2 regions of the Nonomuraea insulae genome follow, and region 2 is predicted to be linked to the other one. Evidence: riboswitches for the same ligand, from Rfam matches in the RefSeq annotation. Region 2 holds a riboswitch; the other holds the start of a gene.
What was found. A riboswitch is a leader RNA that binds a small molecule or an ion and turns the genes downstream of it on or off. The one in region 2 is predicted to bind cobalamin.
Positions count from the first base shown of each region.

Region 1: another riboswitch for cobalamin. It lies ahead of ACFPZ3_RS06940 (ribonucleoside-diphosphate reductase subunit alpha); the one in region 2 lies ahead of cobN (cobaltochelatase subunit CobN).

Region 1 covers NZ_JBHSPA010000010.1:24,868-29,277, reverse strand. The annotation lists gene ACFPZ3_RS06945 (ribonucleotide-diphosphate reductase subunit beta) at 1-183, opposite strand, end outside; gene ACFPZ3_RS06940 (ribonucleoside-diphosphate reductase subunit alpha) at 196-2,589, opposite strand; cobalamin riboswitch at 2,722-2,927, opposite strand; gene ACFPZ3_RS06935 (MauE/DoxX family redox-associated membrane protein) at 3,243-3,767, shown strand; gene ACFPZ3_RS06930 (hypothetical protein) at 3,764-4,267, shown strand; gene ACFPZ3_RS06925 (hypothetical protein) at 4,260-4,410, shown strand, end outside.
Region 2 covers NZ_JBHSPA010000047.1:81,063-85,472, forward strand. The annotation lists gene cobN (cobaltochelatase subunit CobN) at 1-1,809, opposite strand, end outside; cobalamin riboswitch at 1,865-1,989, opposite strand; gene cobG (precorrin-3B synthase) at 2,062-3,285, shown strand; gene ACFPZ3_RS37620 (precorrin-8X methylmutase) at 3,282-3,902, shown strand; gene cobJ (precorrin-3B C(17)-methyltransferase) at 3,908-4,410, shown strand, end outside.

The sequences.
Region 1 (4,410 bases), on a different contig from region 2:
GGCGACCAGGCGGCCGACCAGGTGGCGTTCGGCCGCTGACAGTTTCGTCAGGTCCTTGAGGTCGGAGTGCAGGTCCACCTCCTCGACGGTCCAGGTGTTCTTGATCGCGTCGCGGTAGCGGTCGAAGAAGAGCGGGTAGCGCATGGGGCGCAGGGTCAGGCTCATGCCCGGGTCGAGCAACATCGGAAATACTCCTTACTGGCAGGCTTCGCAGGACTCGGGGTTCTCAAGTGAGCAGGCGAGGGCTTCCTCGGACTTGCTCATGAGGGGCCCAGTGACAGGCACGGTGGCCTGCTGGATGCGGGTGGCCGGTCGCGAGCGCAGGTAGTAGGTGGTCTTCAGGCCCGACTTCCAGGCGTACAGGTACATCGAGGAGAGCTTGTCGATCGTCGGGGCGCTCAGGAACAGGTTGAGCGACTGGCTCTGGTCGATGTACGGCGAGCGCGCGGCGGCCATGTCGATCAGCGCGCGCTGCGGCAGCTCCCAGGCGGTGCGGAACAGCAGGCGCACGTCGTCGGGCAGTACGGCGATGCCCTGCACCGAACCCTCGGCCTGCCTGATGGCGGCCCTGACGCGCTCGTTCCACAGCCCGCGCGTCTTGAGCTCGGTCACCAGCGCGCTGTTGATCTGCAGGAACTCGCCGCTGAGGGTCTCGCGCTTGAACAGGTTGGACACCTGCGGCTCGATGCATTCGTAGCAGCCGACGATCGAGGCGATGGTGGCGGTGGGCGCGATTGCGATCAGCAGCGAATTGCGCAGGCCGTGGGCGGCGATCCGCTCGCGCACGGCGTTCCAGCGCTCGGTCTGGGTGCCGCTCTCGTCCCACAGGTCGTGCTGCAGTCTGCCCCGCGCCGCCCACGTCTGGTCGTAGGCGGGGTGGGCGCCGAAGCGCTCGGCCAGAGCGGCGGAGGTCTCCAGCGCGGAGAGGTAGATCTCCTCGGCGAGGCGGGTGGACAGCTCCTTGGCCTGCGGCGAGTCGAACGGCAGGCGCAGCGCGAAGAACACGTCCTGCAGCCCCATCACGCCGAGCCCGACCGGCCGCCAGCGGGGGTTGCTCGCCGCCGCCTGCTCGCTGGGGTAGTAGTTGATGTCGATCACGCGGTCCAGGAAGGTGACCGCGGTGCGTACGGTGGCGCGCAGCCGCTCCCAGTCGATATCCCCGTCGGCCACGTGCGCGGCGAGGTTGACGGAGCCGAGGTTGCAGACCGCGGTCTCGCCGTCGCTGGACACCTCGATGATCTCGGTGCACAGGTTGGACAGGTGCACGACGTTGCCGGGTTCGGCCGCCTGGTTGCACAGGCGGTTGGCGGCGTCCTTGAAGGTCATCCAGCCGTTGCCGGTCTGGGCGAGGGTGCGCATCATCTTGGCGTACAGGTCGCGGGCCTTGACCTGCCTGGCCTGGCGTCCGGCCCGCTCGGCCGCGCGGTAGACCTCGTCGAACGCCTCGCCCCACAGGTCGGGCAGCTCCGGGACCTCGTCGGGGTCGAACAACGACCACATGCCGTCGGCCTCGACGCGGCGCATGAACTCGTCGGGGATCCAGTTGGCCAGGTTGAGGTTGTGGGTGCGGCGGGCGTCCTCGCCGGTGTTCTCGCGAAGCTCCAGGAACTCCTCGACGTCCGGGTGCCAGGGCTCCAGGTAGACGCAGGCCGCGCCCTTGCGGCGGCCGCCCTGGTTGACGGCGGCCACGGAGGCGTCCAGGGTGCGCAGCCACGGGACGATGCCGTTGGAGTGCCCGTTGGTGCCGCGGATCAGCGCGCCGCGCGAGCGTACCCGCGACCAGGAGATGCCGATCCCGCCGGCGAACTTCGACAACTGCGCCACCTGGGCGTAGCGGTCGTAGATGGAGCCGATCTCGTCACGGGGCGAGTCGACGAGGTAGCAGGAGGACATCTGGGTGTGCCGCGTGCCGGAGTTGAACAGCGTCGGGGAGCTCGGCAGGTAGGCCAGCGACGACATGAGCCGGTAGAAGCCGATGGCCTCGGCGGGCGTGTCCGCCAGCCCGCACGCCACGCGCAGCAGCCAGTACTGCGGCGTCTCCACCACCAGCCGGGTGGAGGGGTGACGCAGCAGGTAGCGGTCGTAGACCGTGCGCAGCCCGAAGTACTCGAACCGCAGGTCCGCGGCGGAGTCGATCGCGTCGTCGAGCTTGCGGGCGTTGGCGGTGACGAACTCGGCGGTCTCGTCGCCGATGAGCCCTTCGGCGTGCCCCAGCCGGATCGCCTGGCTGAAGGAGGCCACGCCCTGGCCGCGTACTTCCTTGTCGATGTAGCCGGACAGCAGCCGCGCGGCCAGGCGCGAGTACTGCGGCTCCTCGCCGATCATCTCGGCGGCGGTCTGGATCGACAGCCGGTCCAGCTCCGCGGTGGTGGCGCCGTCGTACAGGCCGCTGATCGTCTTGGTGGCCACCCGCATCGGGTCGATGTCGGTCAGATCCTCGGCCCAGCGCCCCACCGCACGCACGATCTTGTTGACGTCGACCGGCTCGGCCGTGCCGTTGCGCTTGCGCACCCGCATCTGAACGCGCCGCGGCGCGGGCACGCCACCGTCCATCGCCCGTCCAGTCAATGGGTCCTCGGTGACCGTCATAGCGCTCTCCCCTCGTGAACTCGGTCATGAACCGAGAGCACGCGCGGGAGGCGCCGGCAAGGAGGCCGCACAGCCCTCGCGCCGATGCCGTCAGCCGTCCCGCGCGGCCTCGGAGCAGCCGCACACGCATGATCGTGTACGGCGCGGCCGGCAGGTCTTCGGACTTGTGGGCATGCTTCTGAACGCCTACTGGCCGTCGCTTCCCAGACCCTTGGCCCAGTGCGCCTGACGGCGGTCGTTCCCACTCACCGCTGCGGGGCAGTCCCGGATTTCCACCAGGTTCCCTCTTGCCTCGGCCACCCTGGCTGGGTGACCGAACCGGCTGCAGGGACACCATATATAGGGGCGATCGAAAAGTCACACCCAACATCTCGTGTTGCGCGATCGATTCGGTGGTCCCGGGAGGCCTGCAGCCGACCCCCCAGGCGGGCGCGTCGCAAGAGGGAACCCGGCGCGGTTCCAGGACCGCCCGCGCGCACCCCGCCGTCGATCCTCCTGAGAAGCGCGGCCTCCTCTGACGATTTTCCGGCTCGGCTTTCCTGGACGGGCCGCGTCCGGAAAGCACGCTTTCCACCTTGTCCCTTGTCAGTCATGGTCACGAGCGACAATGATGATCGTGGCATGCGGGACCACGGGAATTGGTGGGTAGTTGCATGGGCCTTGCCGACTCGGCTGAATTAGGCTGCTCTGCGTTTTCCGGTGCCGTTCTCATTCACGGGGCAGCGGGAAAGCTGGTCCGCCCCGACATCGCCGCGGAGGCGTTTCGCGAACTGCGGGTTCCCGGCGCGTCCTCCACGCTGATGCGGGTGTTCGCCGGATTCGAACTGGCCGCGGTGACGGCTCTCGCGTTGCCGTTCCCGGTATCGCCGGGCTGGGCGGCCATCGGGCTGCTCGGGCTGGCATTCCTGGGCCTGGGCGCGCTCGGGACGGTGCGGGGCAGCCTCCGCCCGTGCGGGTGCGCGGGCACGCGGGATGCCAGGCCGCTGGGGCCGTCCAATGTGCTGATGGGCGCGTCGCTGGCGCTGATGGCGGCCTTCTGCCTGGCGGCCGAGGGTGGTCCGCCGGGCCTGGCGGCGGCGGCGGCGATTTCGATCGGGGTCACCGTGCGACTGCTGGTGGCGCACCGCGGGGACGCCCGCAGGTCCTTCGACAACCTGCTCACCAGGCCGGTCCGATGACGATCCTCTTCAGCCTCGCTCTCGTCCTGCTGACCGCCGCCGTCGCCCTGCTGTTCGCGATGATGGGCGAGCTGGCCTCCCGGGTCCCCGCCCCGGCCCCCGCCACCAGGCCGGTGAACGGCGTGCTGATGGGCGCCACGGCCCATGAGTGGCCGTCAGGACTGGCCCCCACCGACGAGCGGCCGATGTTGCTGGTGCTGAGCACCGCCTGCGCGAGCTGCGAGGCGCTGGCCACCGGCCTGGCCGCTCACCAGGTGCGCGACTCCGTCGGCGTCGTCGTCTCCACCGGCAGCACGGAGAGCGGCGAGGATTTCGTCGCCAGGCATTCGCTCGGCGGGCTGCCGCATTTCATCGACCCCGGCGGGAAATGGGTGGCCGGTAATTTCGGCGTTCGTATCAGCCCGGCCGCGCTGCGTTTCGTCGATGGCCGGTTGTCGGAAGCGTACACGTTCAGCGATCTGGCCGCGCTGTCCTCGGAAGAGGTGCACGATCATGCCTGAGAAAAGCACGGCAAGGCCCCGGCGGCGGTTCTTCCGGAATATCGGCGCGACCGGCCTGGCCGCGTCGGTGACCGTGTTCGGAAGCACCGAGTCCGCCGCTGCGGCCAATTACGGCTGCTGCAGCCTGGAGAATTATCCGCCGA
Region 2 (4,410 bases):
GGCCGGGTCCATGGCGGCGATGGTGGCGTGCTCGTCGAGGAGTTGTTCCAGGCGGGCGATGTCCCCGTAGGTCTCGGCGCGGGCCATCGGCGGCACCATGTGGTCCACCAGCACGGCGTGCGCCCGCCGCTTGGCCTGTGTGCCCTCGCCGGGGTCGTTCACGAGGAAGGGGTAGATCAGCGGCAGGTCGCCGATGGCGGCGTCGGTGCCGCACGCGGCGGACATGCCGGCCGACTTGCCAGGGAGCCATTCCAGGTTGCCGTGCTTGCCGACGTGCACCATGGCGTGCGCCCCGAACTCGGCCGACAACCAGCGGTAGGCGGCCAGGTAGTGGTGGCTGGGCGGCAGGTCGGGGTCGTGGTAGATGGCGATCGGGTTCTCGCCGAAGCCGCGCGGGGGCTGCACCATGACGACCAGGTTCCCGGCCCGCAGCGCGGCCAGGACGATGTCGCCCTCGTGCACGAACAGCTCGCCCGGCGGCGGCCCCCAGTGCCGCTCGATCCCGGCACGCAGGTCCGCGGGCAGCGTACGGTACCAGCGCTCGTAGGAGGCGGCGGAGATGCGTACCGGATTGCCCGCCAGGTGCTCTTCCGTCAGCCAGTCCTGGTCCTGTCCCCCGGCGGCGATCAGCGCGTGGATGAGCGCGTCGCCGTCCTGGCCTGCCACGCCGGGGAAGCCGTCGCCCAGGTCGTAGCCCGCCTCGGCGAGCCTGGCCAGCAGGCGGACGGTGCTGGCCGGCGTGTCCAGCCCGACGGCGTTGCCGACGCGGGAGTGCTTGGTCGGGTACGCCGACAACATCACGACCAGCCGGCGCTCCGCGGGCGGCGTGTGCCGCAGCAGCCCGTGCCGTACGGCGATGCCCGCCACCCGGGCGGCCCGTTCCGCGTCGGCGACGTACACGGTCAGCCCGTCCTCGTCGATCTCCTTGAACGAGAACGGCACCGTGATGATCCGCCCGTCGAACTCCGGGATCGCCACCTGCGAGGCCGCGTCCAGCGGCGACAGCCCGTCGCCGTTCTCCTCCCAGGTCTGCCTGGAGCTGGTCAGGCAGAGGCCCTGCAGGATCGGCACGTCCAGGGAGGCCAGGGCGCCGACGTCCCACGCCTCGTCGTCGCCGCCCGCGCCCGCGGTCGCCGGACGCGAGCCGCCCGCCGCCAGCACCGTGACCACCAGCGCGTCGGCCGCGCGCAGGGTGTCGAGCAGCTCGGGCTCGGCGGTGCGCAGGGACGAGCAGAAGATCGGCAACGCCTGCCCGCCGGCGTCCTCGACGGCCTGGCACAACGACTCCACGAACGCCGTGTTGCCCGCCATGTGGTGCGCCCGGTAGTACAGCACGCCGATCACGGGCCCGTCCTTACGACGCGCGAGGCGTTCCAGCCGGCCCCAGGTGGGGGCGGGTGCGGGCGGGGCGAATCCGTGACCGGTCAGCAGGACGGTGTCGGACAGGAACGCGTACAACTCGGTCAGGTTCGCCGGCCCGCCGTGCGCCAGGTAGGCGTGCGCCTCCGCGCAGACACCCCCGCTGACCGTGGACAACTCCATCAGCTCGGCGTCCGGCGCCTGCTCCCCGCCCAGCACCACCACCGGCCGGGGCCCGGCCAGCAGCATGTCGAGGCCCTCCTCCCAGGCGCGACGGCCGCCGAGCAGGCGTACCACGACCAGGTCGGCGCCCTCCAGCAGGGCGGGCAGGTCCTCGGGGGTCAGGCGGGCGGGGTTGCCCAGACGGTAGGCCGCGCCACTGGCCCGGGCGCTCAGCAGGTCGGTGTCGGATGTCGAGAGCAGCAGGACGGTACGGCTGTCGCCAGGCAAGGCACGATCCTCCCTCGGGGTCCTCGCCCCGGTCGCGGGTGTCCGCGGTCGCAGGAGTCTCCTGGCTCCCGGATCAGCGCTCACCCCGGCCTTCCCGCCCGTCGCCGGGCAGTGGCCTTGTGGTGGGGTTCGCTCCCCGGTCACAGTGGCGGGACCGCGCCGGTTTCGCACCGGCTTCCTCACATGCAATCGCTCACCCAGGAGCCTACGGCAGAACCGACCCGTCCCAGAAGTGGCGTTACCATCCTGATCGTGTCCATAGCCGACTTTTCCGGCCGTACGCGTCGTGACGCCTGCCCGGGGGCGCTACAGGTGCACGAGGCCGCCGACGGGCCGCTGGCCCGCGTCCGCCTGCCCGGCGGCGCGGTCTCACCCGCGCAACTGCGCGAGCTCGCGGCCTGCGCGGCCGAGCTGGGCTCGGGGGTGATCGAGCTGACGTCCCGGGCGAACGTACAGGTCCGGGGCCTGCGCTCCCCCGCCGTCTTCGCCTCCCGCATCGCGGCCGCCGGCCTGCTGCCGTCGGCCGCCCACGAGCGGGTACGCAACATCGTCGCCTCACCCCTCGGCGGTCGCGGCCCCAGCGGATGCCTGGACACCGAGCTTCTGGCGCGGGCCCTGGACGAGGCGCTGTGCGGAAGTCCGGACCTGGCGGAGCTGCCAGGGCGGTTCCTGTTCGCCCTGGACGACGGCACGGGGGACGTGATCGGGCTGGGCGCGGACGTGACGTTCGCGACGACCGGCTCTGATGAACGACCGCCGTCGGCGGGCACCCCCGGCGAACGACCACCAGCTCCCAGCGAACGACCACCAGCTGCCGGCGGGCGGCTGCTGCTGGCGGGTGTGGACACCGGGCTGACGGCCGGCCAGGACGCCGCCGTATCGCTCATGATCGCCGCCGCGCGGGCGTTCCTCGGCGAACGGGCCGGCGGCGGCGCGTGGCGCGTCCACGAGCTGACGGACGGACCGGCCAGGATCGCCGCCCGCCTGGGCGGCCTCGCGGCGGCCGGAGCCCGGACGTCCACCGGCGTGGGCAGGCCGCGCCCCGGGCGGATGGCGCAACGGAACGGCCGGGTGGCGGTCGAGGCGGTCGTACCGCTGGGGAGGTTGTCGGCCGCGCAGGCGCGGGCACTCGCCGGCAGCGGCGCCGTCATACGGCTGACGCCCTGGCGGACCGCGATGCTGCTGGACCTCTCCCCCACCGAGGCGGAACACGCCGGGAAAGCACTCGATGCCGCCGGCCTGGCCACCGATCCGGGCTCGCCATGGGCCGGGGTCACCGCCTGCACGGGACAGCCGGGGTGCGCGAAGGCGCTGGCGGACGTGCGGGCCGACGCGCGGCGATGGGTGGAGAGCCTGGACGACGCCCCCGAGACGCCCGTGCACTGGTCCGGCTGCGAACGGCGCTGCGGGCTGCCGCGCGGCCGGGTCGTTCAGATGATCGCGACCACCGAGGGATACGAGGAACACCACCAGTGACCGACTACATCCGCGACGGCGCCGAGATCTACCGGCGCTCGTTCGCGACCATCCGCGCGGAGACGGACCTCACCGGCCTGCCGCCCGACGTGGCCCAGGTGGCGGTGCGGATGATCCACGCCTGCGGCATGACCGACCTCGTGGCTGACCTGGACTGGTCGCCCGGGGTGGTGACGCGGGCGCGGGAGGCCCTGCGAGGGGGCGCGCCGGTGTTGTGCGACGCGCGGATGGTCGCCTCCGGGGTGACGAGAGGCAGGCTGCCGGCCGGCAACGACGTGGTGTGCACGCTCGGCGACCCTCGTGTGCCCGAGCTGGCCGGACGGCTGGGCACGACCCGCAGCGCCGCCGCGCTGGAGCTGTGGCGGGAGCGGCTGGACGGCTCGGTGGTGGCGATCGGCAACGCGCCGACGGCCCTGTTCCGGCTGCTGGAGCTGGTCGCCGAGGGCGCGGGACGGCCGGCGGCGGTGCTCGGCGTGCCGGTCGGGTTCATCGGCGCGGCCGAGTCCAAGCGCGCGCTGGCGGACGCCGGCCTGGAGTATCTGGTGGTGCACGGCCGTCGCGGCGGCAGTGCGATGACGGCGGCGGCGGTCAACGCCATCGCGAACGAGACGGAGTGATGGCGATGACCGGCCGGTTGTACGGAGTGGGGCTCGGCCCCGGTGACCCCGAGCTGGTCACGGTCAAGACGGCCCGGCTCATAGGCGAGGCGGACGTGATCGCCTACCACGCCGCCAGGCACGGCCGCAGCATCGCCCGCTCGATCGCGCTGCCGTACATGCGGGAGGGGCAGGTCGAGGAGTTGCTGCTGTACCCGCTGACCACGGAGACCACCGACCACCCCGGCGGGTACCAGGGCGCGCTCGACGACTTCTACGCCGACTGCGCCGAGCGGCTGGCCGTCCATCTGGACGCGGGCAGGACCGTGGTCGTGCTGGCCGAAGGGGATCCGCTCTTCTACGGCTCCTACATGCACATGCACAAGCGGCTGGCCCACCGCTACCCGACCGAGGTGGTGCCCGGCGTCACCTCGGTCAGCGCCGCCTCCGCCGTGCTGGGGCGTCCGCTGGTGGAGCGGGACGAAGTGCTCACCGTGCTGCCCGGCACGCTGCCGGCCGACGTCCTGGC